2 linked regions of the Roseiconus lacunae genome follow. The protein of the gene in region 1 interacts with the protein of each later gene in a pairwise test. Links are inferred from orthologs where the notes say so. Each region holds a gene or a part of one and is shown in the gene's direction. Other genes may lie near its edges. The genes, in order: leuS and ligA.

What was found.
Region 2: the proteins of leuS (region 1) and ligA interact in binary tests that used the Escherichia coli proteins (3 or more experiments, as listed by UniProt). The link is inferred for Roseiconus lacunae from one-to-one orthologs.

Annotation. Positions count from the first base shown.
Region 1 is NZ_VSZO01000022.1:56,079-71,916, reverse strand. What follows is about bases 11,541-14,877. They hold leuS (leucine--tRNA ligase), read left to right. Parts: upstream 11,541-11,845; coding sequence 11,846-14,677; downstream 14,678-14,877. Other genes in these bases: FYC48_RS21515 (thymidine kinase), read right to left, coding at 11,541-11,730. Also shown: FYC48_RS21545 (ABC transporter permease), read right to left, coding at 1-1,776; FYC48_RS21540 (ABC transporter ATP-binding protein), read right to left, coding at 1,773-2,813; FYC48_RS21535 (bifunctional folylpolyglutamate synthase/dihydrofolate synthase), read left to right, coding at 3,011-4,873; FYC48_RS21530 (4'-phosphopantetheinyl transferase family protein), read left to right, coding at 4,968-5,792; FYC48_RS21525 (ECF-type sigma factor), read left to right, coding at 6,015-6,863; FYC48_RS21520 (WD40 repeat domain-containing serine/threonine protein kinase), read left to right, coding at 6,844-10,902; more of FYC48_RS21515, read right to left, coding at 11,113-11,540; FYC48_RS21505 (anti-sigma factor family protein), read left to right, coding at 15,131-15,838.
Region 2 is NZ_VSZO01000007.1:386,768-402,217, forward strand. What follows is about bases 12,364-15,312. They hold ligA (NAD-dependent DNA ligase LigA), read left to right. Parts: upstream 12,364-12,780; coding sequence 12,781-14,844; downstream 14,845-15,312. Other genes in these bases: FYC48_RS11535 (sugar phosphate isomerase/epimerase family protein), read right to left, coding at 12,364-12,380; FYC48_RS11545 (hypothetical protein), read right to left, coding at 14,876-15,190. Outside these bases: FYC48_RS11490 (Gfo/Idh/MocA family protein), read right to left, coding at 1-1,560; FYC48_RS11495 (DoxX family protein), read right to left, coding at 1,669-2,622; FYC48_RS11505 (EF-hand domain-containing protein), read right to left, coding at 3,544-4,941; tyrS (tyrosine--tRNA ligase), read right to left, coding at 5,012-6,295; ispD (2-C-methyl-D-erythritol 4-phosphate cytidylyltransferase), read right to left, coding at 6,288-7,019; FYC48_RS11520 (Gfo/Idh/MocA family protein), read right to left, coding at 7,131-8,291; FYC48_RS11525 (hypothetical protein), read left to right, coding at 8,496-9,152; FYC48_RS11530 (ATP-dependent helicase), read left to right, coding at 9,383-11,386; more of FYC48_RS11535, read right to left, coding at 11,595-12,363. UniProt on the Escherichia coli protein: DNA ligase that catalyzes the formation of phosphodiester linkages between 5'-phosphoryl and 3'-hydroxyl groups in double-stranded DNA using NAD as a coenzyme and as the energy source for the reaction.

The DNA of each region.
Region 1 (15,838 bases):
GGCAGCATACTCCGCCGTGCTCACCATGCGCGGCAAGTTGGGCACGGCCGTCGCGACCGCATCAAGTGTGTAGACGATGCCCGCATCGGCAGATTTGATCAATGTGTTGGCGACGCCTTCGACATCAAGCTGTGTCGTCATCGCATCCTGTTTGACCAGACGGACCAAGGATTCGATCGGTCCGCCCCCACGTTCGATCGGCGAATCGATGAAGTGCCGGGTGTCATAGATGGCTTCGGCGGAGAAGCCCATCAACACGCACACGGCGGTGATGACCATCGCGACCGGACCGCTAAGGAACGTACTGAACATCACACCGAAGGCGATGATCATGGTCATCTGGAACCAAATCGAGATGTATGCCTTGGTAAAATTCCACTCAAAGGACGATTCGGCGGGACGCAGATAGACCCCACTCTTGGTCACCCCCAGGTACTGGCTGCGGTCCAAGCATCGCAACATGATTTGCATGCGACCGTCTTCGGTGACCAAGTCGTCGTAAACGCTTAGTTCACGCGTCGCGCCTTCGCCGTCGGTTCCTTCGATTTGCAGCGGAAGCGTTCGCTCGTCGACTTGGTATTCATCGACGACAAAGGGGATCGGATTCGATTCGGCGCCCGTGTCGGGGTTCTTCATCGTCAGCGATCCGCGGATTCCGGATTCGATATCACCTTTGTAGGAACGGTAAGCACGAATCGACAAGTCGACGGGGATACCATCGGGATACAGTGATTCAACGACGTTATCAAACGTAAACTCGGCCATCCCCAGCGTGCCGCCTTCGACGTAACCGTGTTCGAGCTTTCGCGGGCCGCGGGCGATTCCGATTAGGCGTGAGATCCCCGCCGATCCGTATCCGCCGTCAGTCTTTTCGGCACCGACGTCGATCCCGGCGTCTTTGGGGGCACCGGCGCGATCGTAAAATTGAATCTCGCCGTAGACAGGGATGCGGGCTCGCAGGTGCTGGGTCGGAGGTCCGATCTCAAACGTTTGGTCGTCAATTTGTCGGACGACGTGGCGGTGACCGCGAACAAAATCGGTAAGTCCGACGGTCTCGCCGGCTTCAATCGTGAAGGAATGTTCGTGTTTGCGGACGTAATCGGTTTTCCCCGTCACGGTGCCATCTTCGTCTCGGGTCGCGTCGACCACTTCGACATGCGAGTGATCGAGCCCACGACGGACGAACAAATAACTGAGCAAGCCCATCGGTACCAGCATCAGCGTTCCGACGCCGATGAATCCAAGCATTCGGCCGAGCACGATCTCGCTGGGGCGGACCGGTTTGGTCACGATCGTATAAATCGTTCGCGACTGGATGTCCTGAGGCAGCGAGAACGCGCTGATAAACAGTGCCAACGCGAGCACCAAGTAGTTTGTTGCCGTCAATACAAAGCTGATGTAAAGCCGCGCAGGATCGTCGCTGTCGGGGTTGAGGAACCATCCGGCGAGCAACAGCAGCACCACAAAGAGCCCAAAGACAAACAGCACGCGGCGACGGATCGCTTCTTTAAAGGCCAGTCGCGCGAGTGCGAAAATCCGTCGCGGGCTGGTGCCCGGCATGTCGGTGGTGAAGAAATCACGGACCGCACGGGCGACAGCATAGAAGCCTTCGCCGGGGCCATAGCGGGCTGCCGAGATGACATAGCCGACCAGCAATCCCAAAACGATTGCTAAGACGACTAGGACGCAGCCTTTCAATAGCGCGCTCTCTAGGAATGCTCCCGGACGCAGCAACCACTCCGAGAACGTCCAAAAATCATCGGGTTGTAAGCTCATGACCGGTCGGCCTCATCTTTGGAGGCGACGGCGTCTTCTTGTCCTGCGGCGGCGTCACTGGAAGGTTCGCCCATCGACGCGGAGACTCGGCGGGCACCGGGGCGAGCTTCGCTTTCGCGGACGATGTCAAGGAACAAGTCTTCCATCGTTGCCGTCGGATTATCCATCGACTTCAGATCGCCACCGTGGCGGCTGATCACGTCACGGATTTCTGCTTTGGCGTCTTCGCTTAGCCCGGTCGCGTGGACTTCGGTAATGTCGCGAACTTTCAATAGGTCGGTGACGCGGCCGAGTTCTTTCAGCTCGCCTTGGTGCAGGATGGCCACCCGGTCACAAACGTCTTGGACGTCGCCGAGTTGGTGGCTGCACAACAGAACGGTTTTGCCTTGGTCACGCAACGCGATGATCAGGTCTTTCATTTCGCGGATCCCGATCGGGTCCAAGCCCGTGGTCGGTTCGTCTAGCAGCACCAAATCGGGGTCGTTGATCAGGGCCTGTGCCAAGCCGACGCGGCGACGCATCCCCTTACTGTATTCGCGAAGCTGACGGTGGCGGGCGGCTTGCAATCCGACCAGTGACAGCAACTCATTGACACGTTCGCGGCGTTGGGCGCCGGACATATCGAACAGTCGTCCGTAAAAATCGAGCGTCTCTTCGGCGTTAAGAAACTGATACAGATAGGATTCTTCGGGGAGGTAGCCGATTCGCTCGTTCTTTTTTGTCTCCGTCGCATCCTTGTCAAACACCAAGACTCGCCCGGTGGTGGGGAACAGGAGTCCAAGGATCAGTTTGATCGTCGTTGATTTACCGCTACCGTTGGGGCCCAGCAGGCCAAAGATTTCGCCTTTGCGGACTTCGATATCAAGCGATTTGACCGCGTGGACCTTCTTTCGGCCCCAGAAATCCTTGTAAATCTTGTTCAGGTTTCGGGTTTCGATGACGACGTCGCTACCGGTCGATTGGCTTGGCGCGGTTGCAGTTGCGTTGTCGGCGCCAGCCTCGGTTGAGCCTGCGACAGCTGTTGAATCGGTGTCCACGAACAGCGTTCCGTATCAGAGGAGGTGATGAATTCGAGTGGATTATCGAGGATTGTTACGCTACGCGGGCGATGCGAAACCGGTTCGGACATTTTCGCAGGCAATTTAGTCGCCGCCCACAATCGGCGGTCGGCGGCACAGCCAAGGGGGGAGTGTGAAAGATCGGTCGTTGCCAAAATCACGTTTTTCCTGCCACAATGCCGCTCAACTGCGACGGTGAGAAAACTGACGATGATCCACTTCCCCTTCACGACCGCCCTCGGCAAAACGACGTGCCCGGAACGAATGAACCGCACGGCTTAAATCCCGAACGCCGCCCAACCGGCGATCTCGCGGGTTATGACGAAGCTATCGAGTACCTCTTCGGACGGATCGACTACGAGCGATTCGCCCCCGGTGACAACCAGCCCGACTTTCGACTTGATCGGACGGCCGAACTCTTCCGGCGGCTGGGGCTCTCCCGGTTCCTGCATAAGGCCTACCAGCAGGCCGACGCGAATCTAGCATCGTCGGCGGCCAGCCAGCCGTCCGTGCCGGCTGTTGAATCACTTGCACCAGGGTCACCGGCTCCGGAGTCAATCCCGATCGTGCATGTTGCCGGGACCAAGGGTAAAGGCTCGACCTCGACGATGGTCAGCGCGATTCTTTCCGCCGCCGGTCTGCGGGTCGGACTCTACACCTCGCCTCACCTAACTCGATTAAACGAACGCTTTCGCGTCGATGGAATCCCTTGCCGCGATGATGAATTGACCGATTTGGTCGCGAGCGTTCGTCCGACCGTCGAAACGCTTGACGAGGAAGGCCAACACGCCTCGTTCTTTGAGTTGACGACCGCGATGGCGGCGCTTCATTTTCAGCGCCGACACTGTGACGCGGTGGTGCTCGAAGTCGGCTTGGGCGGGAGACTCGACAGCACGAACGTTTGCGCCAGCACCGTCACGGCGATCACCTCGATCGGCTTGGACCATCAAAACGTGCTCGGCGACACCGTCGAAGCGATCGCGAGAGAAAAAGCTGGAATCATCAAGCCCAATACCCCTGTGGTCTGTGGTGTCCGTGATCCTGGGCCACTGAACGTTATCTCGGACGTCGCCAAAACGAACGCGGCACCGATCGTTTGTGTGAAAACGGACTACGACGTGGGCCGGCCTATCGAGACCGCGACGGGGTTGCGTTTTCGCTATCGGACGGTTGAGCCAGCGGTGCCAGGTCACGCCAAATTCGGTGATTCTGTCAATCTTGACATCGAGTTGCCTTTGGTCGGACACCACCAAGCCGAGAATGCCGCGACGGCGATTTCGATCTGTCGTCTGCTGCGACAACGGCTTTCACAGTCAGTGGATGCTGATATGCCTTGCGGTACCTCGGCTGAGATCGACGCGGACGCTAGTCACGCGCCGAGTGCGCTTCGCTCGTTTGCCGAGCGTTTGACCGACGAAGCAATTTGCACCGGGCTGCGGAATGTCTGCTGTGTCGGTCGGCTCGAACGGTTTCAATTACCTGACGGACGTCCAACTCTGGTGCTCGATACGGCCCACAATCCGGATTCGATTTTGGCGTTGTGCCAGGCAATTCGATCACGGATTGGGTTGAAACCCGATTCAGCCGCCTTCGCCCATCCTATCGTGCTGGTCTTCGGCACCAGTCGCGACAAAGACATCCGAGCGATGACCAAGCAATTGTCTGCGCTCGCCGACCAGATCATTTGTACGCAGTATCAAACGAATCCTCGCGCGATGCTGGTTGAAGACGTTGAAGCCGCGTTTCGCGAAACTGCCGGAACCGCAAAGTTACAACTCGAATCGATCCGTGATCCGATCGCGGCCCTCTGGCAGGCAATCGGAATGCAACACAGTGGGCTACAGCAGGCGGGAATACAGCAAGCACAACTCAGCGCCGGTGATCAAGCCCCTTCGGCTTCTGGCGATCCCGTCCCGGGGACCGTGGTGGTTTGTGGCTCGTTTTATCTCGCCGGTGAACTGCGTCAGGAGATCATGCGGTTGTGTGATCCGGACGCGCACGTTGATCATCGGGCCGAACGGCTACTGAGTCGATCGTGAATCCGGCTTCGACAGATGACGTACTCGGTGGTCACTAACCTGTGGCCGTTACCACCGACACCCGTCGCCGCAGGCGCGGTGATCCAAACTATTCATGATGCCAAGCAACAAGATGCAATCGCTGCGGCTAGATGTCTGGCACGCCCCGGCCGACCGTGAGCAACAGGGGGCATTCGAACTCGACTGCGAGCGATGGCTTCCGGTTGAAGAACGACGTGGCGCCGATCGTTACCGATTGATTCGCAGTCGTAATCAACATGTCATCGGCCGCGCGATGGCGCGGCGTCTGCTGGCCGACGGCAACGGGACTGCGCAGATGGTCTCGCCACAGTCGATTCGGTTCACATCGGGTCAGCACGGCAAGCCCGAGGTCGACTATCCCGATCAGGTCAAACGCCCATTCAACATCGCTCATACCGATGGGCTCGTGCTATGTGCGGTCGCTGACCAACAAGTCGCCGAGATGCAAGTTCAAGAAATCGGTGTCGACGTTGAATCGTTAGATCGTCGGACGACGACCGAGGTGGCTGATCGATACTTTTCGATCCCCGAAATCGACTTCTTGCGATCTCAGCCGCGATGCGATCAAAAGTTTTACTTCTTAAAAATCTGGACGCTCAAAGAGGCCTACATCAAAGCGATCGGGACGGGGCTTCATACGCCGCTGGCTGATTTCGCGTTCACCTCGATCGAAACCGAACAGCCGGTGATTCGCTTCCTCAACCCAACGCTTGATGACGGACGCAATTGGCACTTCGTTTGCCATCAACCACGGCCCGGATTCATTGCGACGGCCGCAATCGCAACTCAAACTCGCACGGGCGAAGTGCTACGCGAGGGCGGCGATGATCGAAATCGCCTCACCGACGAATTGGGGGTGCGGGTTTCCTGGAACGCATTTGAACACTTTCGTAGATGAACATGCGACCACAGCCGATTGCCCGAGTGCGTATGTTTCTACTTCAACGCGCAGGGATTTGGCGATTGTCCGGCAACGAACCCCAGCGACCGACAGGAATCGGGGCAAGAGAACGTTGATTTCTTTGACACAAACGGTGTATTTATGTCAAAATCATAGCGTCGAGGGCTGGCGGCTCGACGTTGAGGGCAAATCTAATTCTTCTCTCCCGCCTCCAATTCGATGTCAGAAAGATCCATCACATTGATCCTGAATCGTTTGCGCAAGGCGATGACGGAAGACGAACGTCAAGCGGCGGCGGCGGAACTGTATCGTTGTTACCGGGCCCCCGTGGAAAAGATTGCTCGCGGCCGACTCAGCCCCGGTGGCGGGTTGGCGGACGAGGAAGACGTCGCCCAAAGTGCTTTTCGCAGTTTCTTTGACCGGATCGAAACGGGGCAGCTTGATGCGTTGGTCAACGGTGGCCAGGCGTGGGCGATCCTAGCCCGGCTGACGCGCAATAAAGCGATTGACTCGGTGCGTTATGACAACGCGTTGTGCCGAGGCGGCGAAGGCTCACGCCGGGGGGCACAAGTCGCCGCCGAGCAGATGGCGGCCGAACAACTTGCCGCCGAAAAGTTAGCGGCAGAACAGAAAGCGGCTTGCCGTAGTACCGCGTCTGAGCATTCAGCCTCGACCAGCGAAACGCGAGTTTCGGCAAAGAACGCTGGCCCGCGGGGCGCCAACCGGCTCGGTATCGCAGACCCGAGCGAAACCGCCATCCGAAGGCGGCTCGATGATCGTGGCGGTGTCGGTCGCCGTGAAGAGTACCCGCTCGATGCGGTGAGGGATCGCAATCAACGCAGTGGCGATGAACAGGTTGCGTCCGACGAACTGGTGGAACGATTCTTGGAAGCGTTGTCCGAAGCGACGTTGCGCGGCATCGTTTCGTTGAAACTCCAGGGATTTACCAACGAAGAGATTGCGTCCAAACTCGGATGTGCCACCCGGACGGTTGAGCGGAAGCTGAATTTAATCCGACGGTTGTGGATTCCGATTTTGGAGAATGCCGATGAACAGCGGCGAGCCTGATCCGGCAAACGATCCGGTCGAGGATTCTCGTGAAAAATGGATCACGATCGATCGACTCTGTGATGCCTACGAGGCGTCGCTCCAAGAGGGACGCGCAGAACGGGCACCGTTTCTTGTCGGCGTGCCCCCTTCGTGGCGCGACCAGCTCACTCAAGAACTTGACGCGATCGATGCCGCGTATCGTGATGCCAAGGAAACACGTGAGCAAACCGTTACCGCTTCGCCCGGCGAGGTAGGCAGCCGTCGACTTCCCAAACAAAGTCGACTCGCCGAATTGGCAACCTTGGATTCGGACAAGGTTTGGCTGGGGCGTTTCGAGATCCGTAAGCGGTTGGGAACCGGTGCGACCGGCAGTGTCTGGTGTGCCCGCGATGCTCGATTGGCTCGCTGGGTCGCGCTGAAGGTCCCGCACGCGACACGGGTGATGAGCGAAACCAGTGCGGCACGTTTTCAAACCGAAGCCCGCGCGGCCGCGGCGATCAGTCATCCCAACGTCGTCCAGGTACATGAGGTCCTGATCGAAGACGGCTTGCCGATTTTGATTCAACAATGGATCGACGGACCCTCGTTGGCTCAGTACTTGAAAGAACACGGGCCGATCGAGTTTGAGTTGGCTGCCGACTGGATGGCCCAGGTCAGCGATGCCGTTGCGGCGGCGCATGACTGCGGCATCGTCCATCGTGATTTGAAACCTGCCAACGTGATGTTGGATAAGAACCGGCCGATGGTCTTGGACTTCGGTCTGGCCAGCTATCCGCAGCTATCGAGTGGGTTGACCAGCGAAGGAACACTGTTGGGAACGCCGGCATACATGAGTCCCGAACAGGCCGACGGTGGCGAAGACGCCAACAAGCCGACGACGGACATCTATGCGATCGGTGTGATCTTGTACGAAATGCTGACCGGGGCGCCACCGTTCGTCGGTAAGACTCGCGAAGTTCTACAAGCGAGCCGCAACACCATTCCGGTGTCACCGCGATCTCGACGGGCCGGCGTGCCACGCGATTTAGAGACGATCACGCTCCGTTGCTTGGCAAAGAATCCGGCGGCAAGGTATCGAACCGCCGCGGAACTCCGAGACGACCTGCAGCGATTCCGTCGCAGGGAGCCGATTCGCGCCCGCAAAGTTTCGCCGCTCGAAAACATCCTTGTTTGGGCACGCTTGCACCCCGTCGCGTCATTGCTCTGGACGATGGTGCCGTTGATTTTGATGCTGGCGATGTTTTTGGTCGTTTCCCGCTCTCAACAAAGCCGTCTTGTCGATAAGCTGATCGAAGAAAGCGACGAGAATCGAGAGCTGGTCAGTGAGCGTTACATGGTGCAGTTAGCACGAGCGTCGCAGGAACTTTCCGGCGGCGATCGTAGCCGTGGCTTGGCATTGCTCCGTGACATTCCCCCACAAGCGCGGCGGTGGGAATGGGAACTTCTCGACATGATGTCTCATTCGCCTGCCGAAGCGATCTTAGACGGCGAACGCTACAAAGATTTCGGTGCGGCGATCAATGCGCTCGAATTAAGTCTTGCCGGCAAGAGCCTCTTTGCGGCTACCGAAGACGGCAAAGTGCTCCGCTGGAAGCTGCCCGATACGAAGCGTCTGTTTTTAAAAAATCCACGTCAGCGACCTCGGTTCGAACGACCCGAAGTGATGATCGACGATACGGTGCGCACGACAGACTTGGCGGTCAGTGTTGACGGGCATTGGTTGGCATCTTGCGATTCTGATGGTCGCGTGCGGATCTGGGATTTGACCGAAAATGAATTGGCCCAGACCATTGAACAAACCGGTTTGAACAACGCTTATGCGGTTGCGTTCTCGCCTGACGGAAAGCAACTGGTCATCGGCGGTGGTGCCAAGAAAACGGCGAACCGGGCGGCGGACATGGCGGGTTGGTTAAGTCGTTTTCGTCTTTCCGATGATCGGCGGTTCGTCCAAGCGGATCGTCAGCGCTGGGATCGTCCGGCAGTCACTTCGCTGGTGTTCACACGCCCAGACGAGTTCTATTGTACGCGGGGTCGACCCGTCGCGACCGGGCAATTGTTGGACTTCAGTGATGCCGGATTGGTGCAACGGTGGACGATCACCGAAGATCGCATGCGTCCCGAAAAGGTGGTCTGGCGCGGCGGTGCGATGAACGGACTGGATTTTCACGCACCGAGCAATCGGATCGCATGGAGCGGCGAAGATGGCGTCGTCTTTGTTCGTTCACTCGACAACGATACCGCCAAGTCGATGTGCCATTTTCGTGCCGGTACGGTCCCGATCACCCAGGTTCGATTCGCCCCCAGCGGTCAAGAGCTTGCCGTGACGAATGTGAACGGCGGCGTGTCACGTTGGAAGATCGGTTTGCCGGTTCCCATCGATCGACCGACGCAGCCAAACGCTGATCCTAAACAAGCGGAGACGCAGCCGATCGCTGAGTCATCTGATGGGGCCATCGAAACCGCAAAAACGTCAGACGGGCAAGCGACATCGACTGAGCCGCCGAGTCGATCGCAACCAATGGAAGACGTCCGGCACGTCAAAGACTACTTCGGGCACGAAGCCGCGGTGCGCGATTTGGTTTATTTGCCGCCGCCAATGTTGAAGCCGCGTGAGGAAAAGAGTTATTATCCGCTGGCTTATTTGATCACAGCGGCCGACGATGGTGATGTCTTGAAGTGGGGGCATGAAGATCATCAGTGCATCGCAACCACCGAAGTACCTAATCATGGTTTGTACGATGCGAAGTGGTTGTCCAACGATCGACTTGTGACGCTGAGCAATAACCATCGCAAAAGTTTTCTTCCCAGCTATCAACCACGATCGCTCGGAACGATAGGCATCGATCATCGCACCATTAAACACGCACGTAAGTTGTCGCTATTGCCAAGCGACGAGGCGTTGACCCTCGAGACAATTCTCTCTGACGCACCGAACGCTCCGTTCGCAGCGATGTGTTCCGAACGCATCTTTATTCTGCAGCCAGGCAACGCGAAACCCTTGCATCAATTTGATGCCCCCGTTGTCCCCAAGGCAAAGACGACCTTCACCGCGCTTGCTTTAATTGACCAACGATTTTTAATCGCGGCAACGGCGCGTGTTTTCCGGGTCACCCGCGCCCCCGCAACGGAGTTGGTCGTCCGAGAGCGTCACGCGCACCTCTGGTTGTATGATTTGCAACATCCAAAATCGATCAAGCAACTTAAATTGCCCGGTCGTGAGTATGTCTCGTCACTTGTCCATTCACGTGACCATTCTCTGCTACTGATCGGTACCGCGCGTGGAGGCATATTGACACTGCCATTCGATCCCGTGATCGCGGCGACGGCCGATCGAACCGTCAAGCGATCGAACGAATCGAGCAATACGACCACAGACATGCCGGTGATCGAAGAGGTTTCTGATGGCGCCGTCGGAACGGGGTTTTCGAATTTAGAACCGAACCGAATCCCAGGCCATCGCGGCGGCGTGCTTGAAATGGTCCTGCTCGATCGTGATCGTCTTGCCTCCGTCGGTCGTGATGGCATCTGCAGGATCTGGTCGTTACCAACCTTAGCGAAGATGATCGCTGCGGGTGAATCGGATGCTTCGACAAAGCAATCGGGACCTGCCCCGGAACTCGTTCAGGTTTCCGAAAGTCCTGCGACGCAAACCGTGGCACCGCCTGAAGCGGCCACGCAGGGTCCCGCAGCATCTGACAAGGCAGCCACGCACAATTCTGGCGCTGGCAAAGCAGCAAAAGTAGGTGCGGTGCAGGGCAACGCGAGTGACTCTGACGAGCGGGCAGTCGTGGCAAAATTGATGGTCAGTACGCTGCCGGTGACCGAGATCGCGGTGAACACCGATGGGACTCGAATCGCAACCGTTGACGAAGCTCATGTGATTCGAGTGTGGGACACCCGCAGCGGATTGGAGTTGGTTTCGATCGGGCCGCGAAAAGCGAACGTGATCTCGATCGAGTTCAGTCCTGACAGTGAAAAACTTCTGATCGCCGAACCGACCGGCGTTGTCAACGTGATTTGGCTACACGGCAAACCGCAAGTGGCAGCGGCGAACTAGACGCATTCGAAACCATTCATCCTCGACCAAGTCGATTGGCTTTTCAGGGGATGCCAACGCTAGAATGTCAGGCGAGTGCTTCGTTCCTACTTGATTTTAGGATGAGCCGCATGGCGTAGGCCACGGTTTTTGTGCACTAGCGGGGGCTCAACGTCCGTCGGCTGATGACTCGAACCCGTTTTCAAATCGGACTAGGCAGTAGCGGAGCGGTCACTCCAGTGAATCGAGCAGTGGCAATTCGTCCGGCGTGCGCTCGCACATCCCATCTTTAAAATGTCGTCGGCAGACTGAGACGTAGCGTTCGTTGCCACCGATTTGGATTTGCCGCCCATCCTTGATCGGGCGACCGGCGTCGTCGACTCGTAGCACCATCGTTGCCTTGCGGCCGCAGTGGCAGATCGTTTTGATTTCCGAGAGCGTATCGGCCCAGGCGAGCAAAACTTGGCTGCCGGCGAACAAATTTCCCTGAAAGTCTGTCCGTAACCCATAGGCCATCACGGGAATTTCCAGACAATCGCACACATCGCTGAGTTGCTTGACCTGTCCGGCGGTCAAAAACTGGGCTTCGTCCACCAAGATGCAGTCCAGCGGGGCGTCCTCGAGACGCTTTTTAACGAGCGAAAGCAGGTTGTCGGCGGTGTTAAACGTCAATGCTTTGGCCGCCAAACCGATTCGGCTGGTGACCATTCCGGGCTGGTCGCGGGTGTCGATTTCGGGAAGCAAAATCAACGTTTGCATCCCGCGTTCCTGGTAGTTGTAACTGCACTGCAGCAGGATCGTCGATTTCCCGGCGTTCATTGCCGAATAGTAAAAGTACAGTTTCGCCATGCTGTCGGCTTATTGCGTCTTCACGTTTTTTCTAGAATCGTCGCCGCCGGACCAAACCGATCACCGCGAGTGGGCCCTTCCTCCGGCCTACCGTCACATTTAACGTCACTTTCAAATGCCACGCTACAACCCCTCTGAAATCGAACCCCGTTGGCAAGCCTACTGGGACGAGCACAAAACGTTTGCGACCCCTGAATCCCCCGGGGAAACGAAACGCTACGTTTTGGACATGTTCCCCTATCCCAGTGGCGACGGCTTGCATGTCGGGCACCCCGAGGGGTACACCGCAACAGACATCGTGTCTCGATTTGCCCGAATGCGGGGGGAAAGCGTGCTGCATCCGATGGGCTTTGACGCGTTCGGGTTGCCGGCAGAGGAACATGCCATCCGCACTGGTGAGCATCCTCGGATCCAAACCCAACGCAACATCGATAACTTCACTCGTCAACTCAAAATGCTCGGGTTCAGTTACGACTGGGACCGTGTGTTGGCGACGACCGATGAGCAGTACTTTCGCTGGACGCAGTTCATCTTTCTGGTTCTGTTTGACACTTGGTTTGATCACGACCAGCAAAAGGGACGGCCGATCGACGAGCTGCCAATTCCCGAGGACGTTCAATCGCAAGGCCCACAGGCGGTCGCCAAGTTTCAAGACGAACATCGCTTGGCATACTTAGATGACGCGCTCGTCAATTGGTGCCCCAACTTGGGAACCGTGTTGGCCAACGAGGAAGTGGTCGACGGCAAGAGCGAAGTCGGGGGGCACCCGGTTAAACGAATACCTCTGCGTCAATGGATGCTGCGAATCACCGATTACGCCGAACGCTTGCTCGAAGGTTTGGACGATCTTCAGTGGCCCGCGGGGATCAAAAAGTTGCAGTCTGATTGGATCGGTCGCAGCACCGGCGCGGAAGTCGATTTCTACGTTGGCTCGGACGAGCACTACGAACGTTGGAAGCAAGCTCGGTCGGCGAGTGGTTTTCCGGCTGATCCTGGTGACGATGCGTTACGCGTTTACACCACGCGACCCGACACGCTGTTCGGCGCTACCTACATGGTTGTTTCGCCCGAACACCCGATGCTCGATCGATTGACCAGCGACGATCAAGCCGATGCCGTTCGTCAGTACTGTGAGAAAGCGTCCTTCAAGTCCGACCGCGAGCGAACCGAGGGCGACCGAGAAAAGACCGGCGTCTTTACCGGTTCTCAAGCGATCAATCCCGTCAACGGACAACCGATTCCGGTTTGGGTCGCCGACTACGTTTTGGCCGGTTACGGCACCGGCGCGATCATGGCCGTTCCGGCACACGATGGGCGAGACTTCCAATTTGCCGTCACGTATGACTTGCCAGTTATCGCGGTAGTTGATCCGCCCGCAGAGCTGGAAAACCGCGACGAAATCTTGGCCGGCCGTGCATGCTTTGAAGCCGTCGGAAAGGCGATCAATAGCGGTGAGTTCGACGGGCAAGAAACTCCACAAGTCAAAGCAAAGATCACCGCGTCTCTGTCAGAAAGCGGGATCGGCAAGGGCGCCGTCAACTACAAACTTCGCGATTGGTTGTTCAGTCGTCAGCGTTTCTGGGGCGAGCCCTTCCCGATCCTTCATGAACTCGACGAAGCTGGTAACCCAACCGGACGGATGCGTGGGGTCGACGCGAGCGACCTGCCCGTCCGACTGCCCGAACTCGAAGATTTTAAGCCACACGGGCGTCCCGAACCGCCGCTAGCGAAAGCAGACGATGATTGGTTGTACGTCACGATCGGTGGCACCAAATACCGTCGCGAGACCAACACGATGCCTCAGTGGGCTGGTTCATGTTGGTATTACTTGCGCTACATTGACCCGCACAATGAAACCGCACTTGTCGACCCGGAACTTGAATCGAAATGGATGCCGGTTGACTTGTACGTCGGTGGTGCCGAGCACGCGGTGCTGCACTTGCTGTATTCGCGTTTCTGGCACAAGGTCCTGTTCGATCGCGGTCACGTGTCGACACCGGAACCGTTTGGCCGCCTGGTCAACCAAGGCATGATTCTTGGCGAAGTCGAATACTCGGCCTATTACGACGAAAATGATCAGGTCGTTTCGGCAAAGGACGTTCGTAAAGCTCCTGAAGGAGGCCGGCAAGCCAAAGACGGTCGTCCCGTTAATAGCCGACCCGTGGCCGAAGACGCCGTCAAAAAGAAAGGCGAGTCCTTTGTGCTCGTCGATGATCCCGCGATCCGCGTCGAAAGTCGGGCCCACAAGATGTCCAAGAGTCGCGGCAACGTCGTCAATCCCGATGTCGTCGTGAAAGACTATGGTGCCGACGCGCTACGCCTTTATGAAATGTTCATGGGGCCACTCGAAGCGACGAAGCCTTGGTCGATGGATGGCGTCGGCGGCGTGCGCAGTTTTCTTGATCGAGTCTGGCGGATGATTGTCGACGACAACGAGGAAGACTTGGTGCTGCAGACCGCACTCGTCGACCAACCCTGTGACGAAGACCAAGCGCGAATGTTGCACGGGACAATCAAAAAAGTTACCGAAGACACTGACGAGATGAGCTTCAACACCGCGATCGCGCGAATGATGGAGTTCACCAACTTCTTCACCCGCTGTGAGAAGCGACCGATCGAAGCGATGAAGTCGTTCTTGATTCTATTGTCACCCTATGCCCCGCACCTTTGCGAAGAACTGTGGAGCATCCTTGGCGAAAAGGAATCGATCGCCAAGCAAGCGTGGCCGGTTTGGGATGAATCGGCGCTCGTCCAAAAATCGATCGAGGTCCCGGTTCAGTTCAATGGCAAAGTCAAAGCGAAGATTCAGCTTCCGCCTGACGCGAAACCAGACCAGATGCTCGAAGCGGCGCTGTCGGACGACCGGGTCCGTTCGCTGCTCGGTGAAAAAACAATCGTCAAGAAAATTGCCGTCCCCGGCCGCTTGGTCAACCTTGTCGTGAAGTAGCTTCGCTGTCGCATCAACGCCGACAAAAGTCCATCGGTGTGCTCGCCTGCATCGATCAGGATTTACAGCACTGTTAGGCGGGTGGCGCCAATCAGTTACTGTCGCTCGATTCTCCGAATCGTGGGCGTGCCCCCTCCAATGCCCAAGTAGCAGTTGGGGGCAGCGATCAGTTTCCTACGAAAAACAGGAGAAAAAGCAGGTTCTCCGCGGATTTCCCCTGCGCAATCTTGAAAAAATGGGAACTTTCGGCTTTCGATTTCATCCGATTGTTACTGCGGAGCGAGGCTGGTTTCAGGCTCGAACTCCGGCAGTCCACTTGATCCCATCGCCGGATTTGGCGTATTCGCGGCAATAGAGTTGCCTGTGTCATCGGTGTGGCTGCAGAAAACTTCGTTATCCTCTTGGTCGGTGCTACGAACTGATTCGCGGCAAACCGATGATGGGTTGGATTCAATGGCTTTACCAAACGACCTGCTCGACGAACTACTGTCGGCGTACCTGGATGGTGCGGCGAGTTCGGATGAATGTGCGCGTGCGGAACAGTTGATCGCCGATGATCAGGCGGTCGCCGAACGGTATCAATCGCTGGTTGATCAGCGTGATCGATTGCGCGAACTGGCGTCGCAGCGGCGTCAGACGCCCTACCGACTGCCAAATAACTTCGCCGAAACCGTCGTCGCCTCCGCGATCGATCGGGTCAAATCGGAAGGTGGTGACGAAAATCATCCGCTCTTGATCGCCGAGCGAAACTCGGACATCACCCCAGCGAATCGCGCTCACGCGAAGGGCATTCAACCGGTCCTTGCCGCCGTCTTCGTCGCATTGGCCGCCTCGCTGTTGTTCGTCTTCTTCGCACCGAAACGACCCGATGTCCACAACGCCGAACAGATCGCTCAGTCTCAACCAGAGGTGACCGCGACGCCGGATGAGTCAGCAATTGCTAGCAACGATACCGTTGGTCACACAGCGGCCGCTGGCGGTGATGTGTCGCCGGATGGGGCTACTTTCGAGACGATGGAGCCCGGCCGACAAAGTGATTCCGGCGAGAGTGAAACGGCGGAGCCGGCGATTGAAGGCGTCGCCGCCGATCGAGGCAACTCGATGATCGAATCGCCTCGAGGGACCGAGCCGGAACCGCAGATCGCGTCCTCCGCCGACGGC
Region 2 (15,450 bases), on another replicon or contig:
AACCGGAGCGGCAAAGTCACCGCTGGCGCTGGTGTCCAGAGCGTAGGATCCGGCGGCGTCCTTCTTTACACCAACCTTGCTGCTGGTGTCGCTATTGCGGTACAGCAAGACGTCCTGTTCTTTATCCAAGACCAAGGTACCCTTGCTCCCCATCACGACTTCGCCCCAACCGCCGAAACCGTTCCCGTTGATCGTGCTGTAAGTTACGACGACCTTCTTGTTCGGGTCTTGTTCGTAACCGGGGACGGCACCATTGGGATAGCCTTCAACGCGATCGTGGTAACCGACGTCAAACGTTTCGGGATACTCTGGTCCGGGGAACTCGAACGTGCAGTAAATATGGTCGCCGACTTCACGGTCACGCGGCATGATGTGGCGTCCGCCGACGGCATGAACCGACAATGGATGAACTTTCTTTCCGTCTTCACGCAGTGACGACAGGAAAATACTGACTGCGTCAAGTTGGTGACTGCCGAGTTCAGCCATCAAACCTGCACCGGTTCGTTGGAATAAACGCCAGCGGTGAAGTTCTTCGGCTGCCGAGAACATCTCTTCTTTGCCGCCGGGAAATTTGACGCTGAAGTCGTTGTAGCCAAACTTCGATAGCTGATCGTTCAGCATTTTGTCGGCATCCCAAGCTTCCCACTGAGCGACTTCGGCTTGAAGACGTTCGATGTCCGCCGCAGAGGTCGCGTTTTCGAGTGCCCGGCGCCGATGGTCCAAGTCCTTGGCGATGCGATCAAAGAGCTTGCCGTTTTCGTCCTTTTCGCCACCGGGAATTGGCATCGACCAACTATCCCGGCCCGGCAAGTTTCCACGGTGCCACTGTGCGCGGATGTGGTGCAATTGTCCGAGCAGTCCCCAACGGATCAAGTTCACGGCGTTTTCGTACTTGACGTTGTAGTGCCGTTGGTGACCGGTGGCCAAGTGAATGGGGTTGCCCTTTTTGTCCTTCAGTTCAGCCGCCATCCGGCTCATCACTTTGCACTGGGCGACATTGTGGGCCATCAGCTTTTCAGTCAACACATGCAAGCCACGCTCCATCGCGAGTGCGGCCACGGGGGCATGCAACCAAAGCGGCAACGCGATAATGACAGCTTCGATGTCTGGATCATCCAAACATTCCATGATGCCACCGGTCGTGAGACCATCGTAAACCTTGACATGCTTCCGCGCCTCCGATTCGTCTTTGTATCCTGCAACGCGGATCAAACCGGGACGGCGGACCAACGCCGATGCGCTACTACAGTCACCGTGAAAAGCACGGTGTTGACTAAAGGGTCGAATGTCACAGATCGCACGGACGTCGACGTAGTTTGGATTACAACCGCCGATCAAGACGTTGCCCTCGTCACCGGTTCCGATGACGGCAACGCGGACAGGATCCTTGACTTCGCCGTAACCGAAATAAGCGGCTCCTAGTCCCGCACCACTGACCACACCGGCACCAACGATGCCGCGCAAAAAATCGCGTCGGTTAACATCGTAGTAGCTTGAAACGGCGTTGTAGTAATTCTCTTCTCCGACGGTACGCTCGTCCGCAGAAAGCTTGTCGACCATCTTGATATCCTCGAAACGGGTGTTTTGTATTGTTGATTGAGTGGGAACGCGACAAGGACGGCTGATCTAGCTGCGTCCTTTGAGTTTATCCGGTTTTGTACTTTCAGCTTACTTCTTTTCGACCGGATCTTTCGCCAGCGACTTTCGAACGATCAGGTGCAAGAAGTAATCCAAGCCGGCGAATCGTCCGGCCCCGGTCGCGGCTAATACCAAGCAGGCCATGCACTCGACCAACTGATACATCGTGCTGCTGGGCCCCGTCGCGGGTGGCAATTGGCTCAGGAATACTGAACCGAGAAAACCTGCGGCGGCTAACGCGGCAACGGGTGTAAACAACCCCAAAAGCAAACACCATCCGATCGCCAAATCAAAGTAGGGCACCACTCGATTGAGCAGTGACGTGTCGACGCGTTCCAATCGGGGCCGGGTGATTTGAATCGGTGGCGACTGTTGTCGTTGATTCGGGGCGGCGAGAGAATTAACGGTGCCTTCGTAAGCACTCCACAATTGGTCGATTTCCGCCAGGACTGGTTTAATCTTGGCGTCGTTCTCCCGCCGGACTGTTTGGACTTGGTCGGCAAGACTTTCGACCCCCTGACGGGCAGGGTCTTGACGCAGCTTTTCGACCTGAGCGAGGCCAAGTTTATACTCACGGATCTCGTCGGCGTTGCTCTCCAGGATCAATTCCAGGTTCTTGAGCAACGTTTTCAACGCATCGTCGGTGGCCTTCTTTTCTTTGTCGGTGAACTGATAGTAGTCGGCCGCGCGGTCGGCATACTCACCCAACCACCATTCGTGATTCTCGGGGTTCAAACGGAACTCGCCGTGACGGTCCCACACCATTTGGTGGAAGTGTTCTTCATAAGGGCCTTTGGCATTGGCGAAAAACGGTGCCGCGTCCCAATCGCCTTGGCGGACTTTATCGCGGCCTTCGGTGAAAAAATGAAATCCAATCGTCAACCGAAGCAGGACAAGCATGGCAATCGCGAGGATTCCCAGTATCCGAGGCGAGATTCCCCAGCCGACCACCAGTCGCAACGGGGATAAGAGAAGATGTTTCACGATCGCGGAGCGCTCCGATGCTAGGCAAGTGGGCAAGGTAGCTTACGGTCCCCAACGGTTCTCTCACCTGGGGGGCCGAGAGGGTTAGTGAAGACTCAATTTTCGTGCATCCAGAAGGAACCAGACTCGTCCCAACGTTGACGGGTTGGGGCAAATCTGAGATTGCCAAGTCACGCCATACTGAGTTCACTTTCCCCGACCGGAACGTTCACTCGACTCGTTTCGAGCAACGCCAGCCTCTCGTTCGTAAGCCTGGATTCAGGCGGGAAGCCAGCATTATGGCCAAGATTCATGCTCACGCCAAGGAGAAAGCAGACGACTTAATCGGGCTTACAGGAGGATTCGATTTCCCGTCACTCCGATTGGCTAAAGATTGAGGAGCAATCAATCCGAACGTTCACCAAAGAACCAGGGCAGAGTGCCTTTGCAAACTGTGTCAGTCACGTTAAGCTTCTGCTCCCGTCGCCAAACGCAGGCGACCAACGCGAGTTCGACCAGATTCGAATGAAGGTCGGATTTCACCGTGAGCAATCGCGGGCGTTGAGCTTCTGGTTGGTGTTTTCCTCTGTTTCGCGGTTTCTCGGACTCCTTCTCCGGGAACGGCCTTCAGAAAACGAACCAACTAACATCTGATAACGAATCCAAATTAGACAACAAATCTAACGCTGTACGTCGGTGGCGACCCTTGCGACTGTGAGTCGTGAACCTGGTCAGGACTTAAGTGGAGCAGCCATAAGCGATGTAGCTTTGTGTGAGGGTCGCCTCCAACGTACAGCACGGATTCAATCTCGATTGCACTCTTCTACCGCCACGTGATCGCGCAGTCGTACTTATCAGCCGCTACGCAATAGCGTGCGGTTACCACGACAGCGGCCCAACCGCGATCGCTCAGCCGATGATGTGGCTCGCTGACAACGGGGCTCAGCGACTCCGTCGTGATTGCATCCACAACGCGTATTCGTTTACGGTGATGATGCCGTCTTTGTTGGCGTCGGCATCCACCGGACTCATCAACATCTTTTCGTACTCGCTTTTGACGAGTTGTTTGTCGTTATTCTTGTCGTAACGACCGATGATCCGCTCGGCGTAACCGATCATCTTGTCATCTGCTTTCCCAGCCGGTGCGGCAGCTGCGGATGTATTTGATGACGAATCTGAACTACCACTCGTTGACGCCATCGTCGTGGCGGACGCATTTTCTTCGACCGCTTGATACGCCTCCGGGATCGTGATGAACCCATCACGGTTGAGATCCGATCGAAAGAAATCGGCAACCGTATCGTCGTCCCACTTCTCGGCGAACTCAGCCATTTCGATTTGGCCATCTCGATTCTTATCTTTCTCGGCAAAGTAGCCTGGAAGATCCTTGGGCAAGTCTTCATCGGACATCACACGGTACGATTTCCGCCCGCCATACACGTCAACTAACTCTGAATCGCCCGAATCGCGGTCGCGATCACGACGACGGTCACGGTCATCACGCCGAGAATCTTCGGTCGTTTCTCGACGTCGAGCGTACCGAACGGCCAATTCATTTTCAGTCAAACGGCCGTCCTTATTGCGATCGAAATCGAGAGGATTGCCGGAGAAACGACTGGTAATCTCGTTCTTGTCCAACACACCGTTGCGGTTTCGGTCGTAGCGGCGAATCGTGTTCCGAGCTTCTTCGCGGTCCTTGTCGGTCACCGCAACGGACATCATCTCAGCCGCGGCGCCGAAACCGAGTAGTGTCGGAAGAGCTTCTTCTTCGACTTCGGCTCCGAAGCCAGGGACAAGCAAATCAGGCGTCAAACCATCATCGTCAGACCCCGAAGAGCCTCGTGAAGAGTCGCGCCCGCCGCCTTCACGCATTTTTTGGAATGCGTCGGTGACTCGCTTGATCGAAATCGGTTGCCCCGGCTTGATGCTTGGGTCGGCGGATTGCAATCGTTGAATCAGAAACTGTGCCGGCCCCTGCTGTTCATCCGGATCGATGGTGCCGTTACCGTTGCGATCCAGCCGGCTCAAAAAGCTGCTCGGATCAAAACCGCCACGATCGCCACCTCGTCCGCCTCGGTCTCCCCCCCGACCGCCTCGGTCGCCGCCGGGAGCGCCGCCGCGGTCGCCACCGGGTGAACCTCCACGAAACCCACCGCCGGGAGGGCCTCCACCCGGGAATCCACCACCGGGAGGGCCTCCGCGAAAGCCTCCGGGAGGTCCGCCGCGAAAACCGCCACGTCCGCCGTCGTCATCTCCGCCTCGCTGCGCAACCGCAGGCGTGGTACAAACGACCAGGAGTGCGACCAAAAATCCGCCGAAGAGTTGTTTTTGTGCGTTCATAGAAGATGAAACCAACGCCAAATGAAAAGGTTTCGATCGTCATCACACGGGGGGCGGAGATAACGACCGCTCAAGCAAATTTTAACAAAGCGTACTTCTTTTTACCGCGCCGTAAGATCATCACCGACTCACTCGCCAAGTCTGACTCGGTCAATTTGAGGTTCATGTCGGTTGTACGCCGGTTATTGAGGTAAACGCCCCCCTCTTTAATGCCTCGGCGGGCATCGCTACTGCTGGTTGCTAACCCGGCCAATTGCAGTGCTTCGACGATCCACAATCCTTCGCCGGACAGCATGTCGCGATTGAGTTGCTTATTGGGAACGTCGGCGAAAATCTGTCCGAGTTGGTGATCATCCAATGCTTCGATTTCACCGCCGAAGAGCACCTTGCTGGCAGCCTGGGCGGACCGAATGCCGTCTTCACCATGAACGAAATTCACGAGCCATTCGGCGAGTCGCTTTTGAGCCGTGCGAGCGGCCGGATCAGATTTCGTCGCTTCGGCCAGGCGGTTGTACTCGTCTTGGTCAATTTCAGTCAGGTAGGCAATGCATCGCATCACATCGCTATCGTCCACATTGACCCAGTATTGGAAAAACTCGTAGGGGCTGGTCTTTTCTGGATCCAACCAAACCGTTCCCTTCTCGGTTTTGCCCATTTTGCGACCGTCGGACGTCGTCAACAGGGGCGCGGTCAGACCAAAAACCTGTTTTGACAACATTCGCCGCGCCAAATCGATTCCGGCGGTCACATTGCCCCATTGATCGCTGCCACCTGCCTGAATCCGACAGTCATGATTCTTGCATAGGTACACGAAGTCATAGGCCTGTAGCAGCATGTAGCTAAATTCGGTGTAGCTCAACCCTGCCTCGCTGCCCAATCGCGCACGCACCGATTCCTTTCCCATCATCGCACCGACGGGAAAGTTTTTGCCGATATCACGCAAAAATTCGAGGTAGCTGTACTCCTTCATCCAATCGAAGTTATTGAGCAACAACGCTGCCTGATCGCCTTCGAAGGACAAATACTTTCGCATCTGGTTTTCGATGCCGGCTACGTTAGCGTCCAGCTGATCCGCCGTTAGCAAGTTGCGTTCTTCGCTTTTACCGCTGGGATCACCAATCATGCCAGTCGCCCCACCAACGAGCGCGATCGGTCGGTGCCCGGCATTCTGAAAACGGCGCAGCATCATTAACTGCATCAGGGAACCGACATGCAGTGATGTCGCGGTGGGATCGAACCCAATGTAAACCGTCTGTGGCCCCGATTGGAGCAGTTTATCGAGACCGGCCTCGTCGGTTGATTGATGGATCAACCCGCGCCACTTCAACTCGGAAATTAGGTCTTGTTCACTCATCGTGGTTCGTTGTCTTACTGTTCTGCTTTCGGCTGTTCACCAAGGCTTCGGCAATTGCCAAATCGCCCCGGTGTGTGATTTTAATATTTTCGGCGGAGCACTCGACCAGTGCGACCTCTGTCCCCGTCCGGGAGACCAATTCGGCATCGTCGGTCGCGGGTCTGCCCCGATGTCGCTGATAAGCTTGACGCAAAATGGAAGGCCGAAACACCTGGGGTGTCTGGGCCAACCACAGCGTGCTGCGATCGATGGTGCGACACGATTGCCCCTCGTCAAGTGTTTGCTTGACGGTCGCAGTCACGGGGCTAGCCAGGATTGCAGCGCCGGTTTGCGACGCCCGTTCGAACACACGATCGAGTTCACCGGGCTTGACGAGCGGCCGCGCGGCGTCGTGTACGGCGACCAATTCGATCGCCGGATCATCGATTACCAGATTAAGACCCGCACCGACACTTTCGGTTCGCTGGGCACCTCCCGAAACCAGTTCAATTCCTAACGACGCAACGGCCGCCGCCCCGACAGACACAAAGTAGTCCCGGTCGCGATCGGATATCGGCATCACGATCCGCTTGACCGCTCGGTGACTGCGCAGGACCGTCGCGGTTTGTTCCCAGATCGGCTTTCCGTCGAGCAACGTGAACAACTTATTTTGGTCCGATCCAAATCGTTGTCCGCTACCCGCCGCGGGCATGATCACCGCGACCGAAGAAATGAATTGATTCATCTGCTTTCGTCAGTCGCCGTACGACAGTAGGCGAGCAAGAGAGGCAACTTGTGAATCCCCGTCGCCGAAACGCGTTGCAAAGTCACGTCGGCGAGCGAGTACACCGACTGGTTATCGCCGTGCGGCTTCGTGCTTCAATGGAACCCACGCGGCGTTTTCACCGCTGCTGGCGACACACTGCTGGATAAAATACATCCCTTCGACGCCATCATAGCAGTTCGTGTAAACAGTGTCCTTCTTCTCGACCGACTTGCCGGCGGCGCGTTCGGCCATCGCGTCAAATGCCGAAGCGTACACGTTGGCAAACGCTTCGAAGAATGCTTCTGGGTGCCCCGACGGCAGGCGGCAAGCGGCGGCCCCCATTGAATTCATGAAGGGTGCATTTGGATCGCGAGTCAAGATTTGATGCGCCTTGCCGTTTTGTCGATAGATCATCTCGTTGGGATTCTCTTGCCGCCAACGCAGCGACCCTTTGGTTCCATCGATTTCAATTTCCAAATCGTTTTCACGGCCGTGGCTGATCTGGGATGCGGTGACCGTTCCCAAGGCGCCGTTCTCATAACGGATCACGGCGGTCCCGTAGTCATCCAGCTTTCGACCTTCGACGAATGTTTTCAAGCTGCAGCTCACTTGATCGGGCAAGAGTCCCGTCATGTAGCGACCGAGGTTGTAAGCGTGCGTCGCGATGTCACCAAAGGCACCCGCCGCACCGCTTTTACTCGGGTCGGTACGCCAAGCCGCCTGTTTTTGGTCTTCTTCTTCCAACGACGTCCGCAACCAACCTTGAATGTACTGGGCGCGGACGGCATTGATTTCGCCTAATTCACCGCTAGCGATCATCTCGCGTGCTTGGCGAACGAGCGGATAGCCGGTGTAGTTGTGCGAGAGCGCGAACACCGCGTCGTTGGCTTGAACGGTTTCGAGCAGCTGTTCTGCCTGGGCAAGATCGAACGTCATCGGCTTGTCACAAACCACGTTAAAGCCGGCTTTGATTGCCGCATCGGCGACTTCAAAGTGAACGTGGTTTGGCGTCGCGATGCTGACGAAATCGATTCGCTCGCCCTCGGGAAGTTTCAATTCCGCTTCCAGCATTTCTTGATAGCTGGTGTAGGCACGGTCTTCAGCGATCCCGTAGTCCGGTGCGGAAGCCTTTGCGCGTTCGGGGTTGCTACTGAGTGCTCCGGCGACCAAGGTCGCACGATTGTCCAAGCAAGCGGCAATGGAATGGACGCGGCCGATGAACGAGCCTTGTCCTCCGCCAACCAGTGCCATTCGGAGCTTTCGGTTTAGGGGTTCATTCAGAGCCATGGCGGTTTTGTTGACCTCGGTGGTGCGAAGGGGGACAATAAACGCTTCGAGGGGAAAAATTCTCAGCGGGTTGCAATCGTAAAGTTCCTCCGCCTGCGCTACAATTCCCCGTCAACCGCTTGTCCGGCTCGTCAGCAACCTTCAAACCGCTCGCCTGGAGCTTCGTTCATGACGTTCAATCCCAACGAATCGCCACTTCAAACGCCTCCTCAAGATCACCCCGCTGCCCCGACAGACGGAATCGGAAAGGGCAGAAAATGGATTGCCTTTTTCGCCACCACAACGTTGTTGTCAAGTTTCGCGGCCGCATACTTTGCCGGACAGAGCCAAGCACTGCACGACCATCACGCATCGCAGCCACCTGTCAACTCGGCAGATTCGTCCAAGTGGAATCTTCCGGCACTTAACGCGACCGCAGCGGTCACGAGCGAAAAGTTTTCGATGGCGACCGGCTTGATCAGCAGTGACGCCGAAGGCCTCTTCGTGCTCGATCACAATTCCGGGCTTCTACAATGTTCGGTTGTTTATCCGCGACTGGGGAAATTCCTTGGGTTGTTCACCGTGAATGTCCAAGACGTTCTCGGCAGTGGAAAAGGCACCGGCTACATGATGGCGACCGGATTGGTCGATGCGCCTAGCAGCAACAACAATCCCGTGGCGTCGTCGGTCATCTATGTCCTGAACACATCCACCGGGATGTATGCGTGCTACTACATTCCATTCAATCGCACGTTCCTCAATTCAGGAAAACCACAACAGGGTTCGCTCGTGCTGCTCTCGACCGGTTCAGCCGATCCGGTGATCGACCGCGACTCGCAGCGCTAACGCCTCAAAGTCACCGTAGCGGAACGCGCCGAGCGTTTCGGTTGCCTCTCGGTCAACCCCGACTCATCACCCAATCGCACCACACCGCAAGTCTTGCCAGCTTTCGCTACGTAGGGGCCTGAAAGTCAATCGTCGCTTGCCGATTCGGTCAGATGCAGTAGCATTGAGCCTGCGGATCGGCGTTCATTGGGTTGGCCGACCGGCGGCTTCAATCTCTCGTTCGTGCAGGAATCTCGTTGGCTCACGGATTGAACCCCGCGCAATCAGACGCGGTCAACACGCTCTCTGGACCACTCTTGGTGCTCGCCGGCGCGGGGACCGGTAAGACCCGTGTGGTCACGTTCCGGATCGCCAATTTGATCCGCAACGGAACCTCTCCCGATCGTATCCTTGCGGTAACGTTCACCAACAAGGCCGCCGGCGAAATGAAGGAGCGGATCGGTGAGCTGCTGGGGTATTCCAAACGCAGAAAAAAGAAGGGTGAGAAACGGCCTGAGCCAACGATCAGTACCTTCCACGCCCACTGCGTCCGAGTTTTAAGGCGGCACGCCAAAGCACTCGGTTATCCCGCCAAGTTTTCCATCTATGACCGCAGCGATCAAGAGTCACTTGCGCGCTCCATTTTGCGAGAATTGCGTTTGCCCGGCACGGCACTCAAACCCGGTGACTTACTGAACATCATCAGCAATTGGAAAAATGCGTCGATCATGCCCGAGCGGGCGCCGTTGGAGGCCTCCAATGACAAAGAACACCTCGCCGCGGCGGGCTACCGTCGCTACCAAGAGGGTTTGAAAAGTCGTGGCGCGATGGACTTTGATGACCTGCTCCTGCAAACCGAGATTCTGTTCGACGAACATCCGGCGATCCGTGACGAAGAGGCCGGTCGATTTGATCACGTCTTGGTCGATGAATACCAAGATACGAACGGCAGTCAGTATCGGATCACCAAACATTTGGCCGGCAAACATCGAAACCTTTGTGTCGTCGGTGATGATGATCAATCCATCTATGCGTGGCGGGGCGCCGATGTCACGCACATCCTGAATTTCAAGAACGATTGGCCTGACGCCAAGGTTGTTTGTTTGGAAGCGAACTACCGAAGTTGCGGGTCGATCCTTGAAATGGCGAATCGCTTGATCCAGTTCAACAAGTATCGGCACGACAAAGTCCTGCGTCCTTCCCGTCCGGACGGCATCCGGCCACGAATCGCTCAGCACAAAGACGAGATTAAGGAATCCCAGTCCGTCGTGGGCGAAATCAAGCACCTCATTGAAAATGAGCACGTTCAGCCACGTGACATCGCGATCTTGTTTCGCACTAACGAACAACCACGGTTGTTCGAAACCGAACTCCGGAAGGCAGACGTTCCATACGTCATGTTGGGAAGCCAATCGTTCTTCGATCGTCGTGAAGTACGCGACATGGTGGCGTACTTGAAATGGATCGATCAGCCTGACGACGAAGTCTCGTTGTTGCGAGTCATCAACACGCCGGCGCGTGGGTTGAGCCCAAAGGCGGTCAAGACGTTGATGGAGCACGCCGTCGCTGCGGGAGTTCCGATTTGGCAAATCATGCAAAAGCCCGACGTCGTTGCCGAACTTTCACCGGCCGCCCAGCGGGGTGTCGCGCAGCTTCAGTCGATTCACCACGATGTGAACACACGCGCGAAAAGCGAATCGCTCTCGGCGGCGATGGAAACACTGCTGACACAAACGTCCTATAGTGACGAAATCAACCGTTTATACGACGAACCCGAAGACCGACAAAACCGCATGGCATCGCTTGGCGAAGTCACCAACGCGTTGTCCGCTTTCGAAGACAACCGTGAAAACGCCGACTTGACCGGCTTCTTGGCCGACATCGCGCTTTCTGGTCGCGAGATGGGAAATGAAAAAGACAAGCTGGCGATGCAAAACGCCGTTTGGTTGTTGACGCTGCACGCCGCGAAAGGCCTGGAGTTCCCTGTCGTTTATATGGTTGGCTTGGAAGAAGGCTTATTGCCCCATTCGCGAAGCGTCAAATCGGGACGCGACGAGGATATCGCCGAAGAACGACGCCTCTGCTACGTTGGGATCACTCGCGCCCAAGAAAAACTAACGATGTCGCTCGCATTGACTCGGCGAAAATGGGGCAAGCCACGCCCGACAATCCCCAGCCAATTTCTGTACGAAGTCACCGGCCAAGCCGAAAACGCAAAGAAATACCAGCGTCAACAACGGCCGGTTGCCCGTTAGCAATCGACGGTCCTACAGAATGTAGCCGATTGGCTGTCGGCGATGGTTGCTTCATTGGACACCTCTCTGCGATGTAACACTCCGCGGCTGTAAGATCGATGGCGCCGCGATCCGGTCTCTACTCCATCCCAATCAGCCGCCTTGCGATAGCGTGCGGTTCCAACGATCAACCACCAAACACCGCCACCCTCACCACACCCACAGCCCTCTAAAACAAGACCAGGTTCTGGAGATACGAAACACCCTGTTGAATCTCTTCAAAACTTGAATCCTCACGCCCGACGACGAGTGGTCCGGTGAAGCCTGCGTCGTCAAGCGTCGCCAGAACTTGGGGGTAGTCCACGGTGCCTTCCCCGATTGGCACACGAATGCCACGTCCCGCCGCCAAATCAAGAACTCCGTCGGTCGCACAGACAACTTGGATTCGACCTCGCAATACTCGAAGCGCCTCCACCGCATCATGTCGATTGACGACCAGCTGTCCTGGGTTATAAGCAACCGCGACGAATCCCTCATCGTCTTTGTCGAGGATTGATGCCAACGTCTCGCCAGACTCCGCGCCCGTTTCTGCCGCTAAGAACGCTCCGACTTTTGCGCCGTAGCGGCCAAGGTCTTGGAGAACCGATTCCAACGTCTCAAAACGAGGATCAGCTTGATCATCAGGGACGTAACCGATGTGGTTGACAACCGATCCAGCCCCTAACTTGTAGGCCAACTGCATCGCCGACTTGGTCGCCTCGACTCTCCGCTGAAGCTCGTGAAGATTGTCGTACCCACGGCGTGTTTGAAAACGTAAACTAGCGACCCGTAAGTTGCGTTCATCGAGAAGCTTCTTTAAATGCCGCAGTCCCGTTTCGGTCAGATTTTCCGGATGTACCTCGCCGCGGCCGTTTAGCTCCACGGCACGAACGCCCATCCGAGCGGCCACGTCGAGAGATTTTTTTAGTGGTAGTTTTAGGCAGTCCAGGCGGATCGCGAGTTTAAGTTCGGCCATGAATATTCGATGCCGGGTTAAGCGGTAAAACAGGGCGTGGGGCTCTCAATCAGACCCACGGCGAAGTGTGGCGACAAAGGTGCGTGCGACGCTTCGCTTTCTCGATGAAATTAGCGTCGGCAATGCAACCTAGCAAGCGAGCTGGCAATTCGCGACAGATCGACTTCGTCGACGAGCCTTCGTGTTTCGTCACGATCACTTTTCCCTTTCGGCTCCGCTCGGCTGCGGAAGGCCAATCGGCTAATCTTGAATTCGGATCTTGACGCAGCAGCGGTCGCCCGCCGAGTATCTGGCGACTAGGATCGACCGGTCCCCGAATTGGTACGATCGCGTATCATAGACGCTCTCCAGTTTCGGCTTTCTCCATTCACGTCTTCTCTCACCTCCGGTGTGATCTTCGATGACCGATCCGGCGACACGCGTCGAGCAACTTCGTGATGAAATACGACGGCATGATCATGCGTATTATGTGGAAGCCAAGCCAACGATCTCTGACTTGCAGTACGATCAACTGCTCCGAGAACTCCGTGATCTTGAAGACCTGCATCCGCAGCTTCTTACCGAAGACTCTCCGACGCGCCGAATCGGTGACGCCCCGGTCGAACATCTTCGTCAAGTCGAACATGCGGTCCCGATGCTGTCGATCGACAACACATACTCGCTCGATGAACTCCGAGCCTACTTTGAACGAACCGAGAAGCTGCTCGAGGGTGAACCGATCAAGTGGGTGATGGAATATAAGATCGATGGCGTCGCGGCATCGGTGCGTTACCAAGATGGGGTTTTAACGCTCGGACTAACCCGGGGTAACGGAACGGTCGGCGATGATATCACGCATAACGTCCGAACCATCCGTGATCTGCCACTGAAGACAACCGCCGAGAGCGCCCCCCAAATCTTGGAGGTTCGGGGCGAGGTTTACATGACCAACGAGGACCTTTCGGAACTCAACAAACGGCAAGTTGCCGCGGGTGGCGAACCGTACAAGAACACTCGAAACGTGACCGCTGGGACGATCCGTTTGCTTGATCCGGCGATCGCGGCCGAGCGACAGCTAAGATTCTTTTGTCATGGGGTCGGACAAGTCGAAGGCCTCAAGGCGACGACTCACATGGAGTTCTTGCGTGAAGTCGCATCATATGGGATCCCGATGACACCCAACGTTCGCCCTTTCAATTCGTGGCAGGACGCGATCGAAGCTGTCGCGAAACTCGAAGAAGCGATGCCCGACCTCCCCTTCGAAATCGATGGGATTGTTTTCAAAGTCGATGACTTTCGGCAGCGTGAACGCCTTGGAATGCGTAGCAAGAGTCCTCGTTGGCTGATCGCGTACAAATTCGAGCGATATGAAGCGACAACAACTCTGGAAAACATCACGGTCCAAGTCGGAAAGACCGGCACGATCACTCCGGTCGCCCACCTCAAACCCGTCGATATCGCCGACACAACCGTCTCGCGCGCGTCGCTTCACAACGCTGACGAGATCGAACGATTGGACGTTCGCATCGGTGATGTCGTCGTCGTCGAAAAGGCTGGAAAAATAATCCCCAAAGTTGTCCGCGTCGAGAAACACGAACGAACCAAGGAACTGACACCATTTCGTTTCCCCGAACGTTGCCCACAGTGTGAAACGAAGCTCGTCCGAGACGAGGGCGGGGTATATATACGTTGCCCTAATCCACGATGCCCGGCGCAGATCAAACAACGACTCGTTTACTTCGGCAGTCGTCCGGGAATGGATATCGATGGACTCGGGGAAGAAGTCGTCGATCTCCTACTTAGTCACCGTTTAGTGGCGACCTTTGCCGATCTGTACCGATTGACTTCAGATCAGCTCGCCGAGCTTGATTGGCAAAAGCAGCGGAAGGGCAAAGATGGGAAATTGATCGAGGTCAACTTTGGGAAACGCAATGCGGACAACTTGATCAGAGGAATCGAGGAAAGCAGGCAGCGAGGGCTGGCTCGGGTCCTTTCGTCCGTTTCGATTCGCCATATCGGGCCACGCGTTGCGACGTTGATCACCGCCAAGTATCCGACGTTGGACAAACTCAACGAAGCGTCAACCGAGGACTTGGCTGGCATCCATGAAATCGGTGATCGGATCGCCGCAAGTTTGCATGAGTTCCTACACAGCGACTATGGATCGCAGACGATGCGAGAACTTGGCGAAGCCGGTGTCAAATTGGAAGACGAGGTCCCCGAAATTGACGAGTCGGCGCTATTACTAGAAGGAAAAACGGTCGTCGTCACCGGAACGCTGGCTCATTTTAAGCGGGACGAGATTAAAAAACTTATCGCGTCGCTGGGTGGCCGAGCGAGCGGCAGCGTAAGCAAAAACACGGACTTTTTGGTCGCCGGCGAAAAGGCCGGTAGCAAGCTTGACAAAGCCAATCAGCTCGGCGTCGAAGTGTTGAGCGAAGAAGAATTCCGCGCGATGGTCGAACCACCGAGTGCGAATCAGTGACCTAGGTTTAGGATGACTCGTGGCCATCAATTTAGGAGATATCTTCGTGGAAACTTTCATCCAAGAGAACCAGATATTCGTGGGCATAGCTTTGGTCGCCGGCTTGGGGCTGGTCGGGGCCATTTTCATGCTCGGAGGTCTCGAAGGCGGCCGCAGTAGCGGCGACTGGGGCAGCGACTTCGACAGCGATTTCGGCGATTTTGACTGACTCCACTGCGACTCGCGTCTGGGAACCGACGGCAATCACCAGGAACTTTGCACGTCGCTCGTACTCGGCAACAGTGGCCGACGCGACCGGCTGATCAATTGAATTGTTAGTTTCGCGCGTTGCAAATTGTGGAACCATCAAACGCCACAACGTTTGTTAAAGACGACAAGCCACCATAGCCGAAGTAACGAATCTTCTGGACGAACACGGATAGGCAATACTCCATGGCAATGCCCCACCGAGCAGACTTTCGGAGAGGGCTTGTTGTAAAAACGGTTGGAGTGTAAAACCATCGCCCATAAGAAAACACCGCAAAACGCGGTCTCGGCGGCATAGCTCAGCTGGTTAGAGCAGCGGAATCATAATCCGCGTGTCGGGGGTTCGAGTCCCTCTGCCGC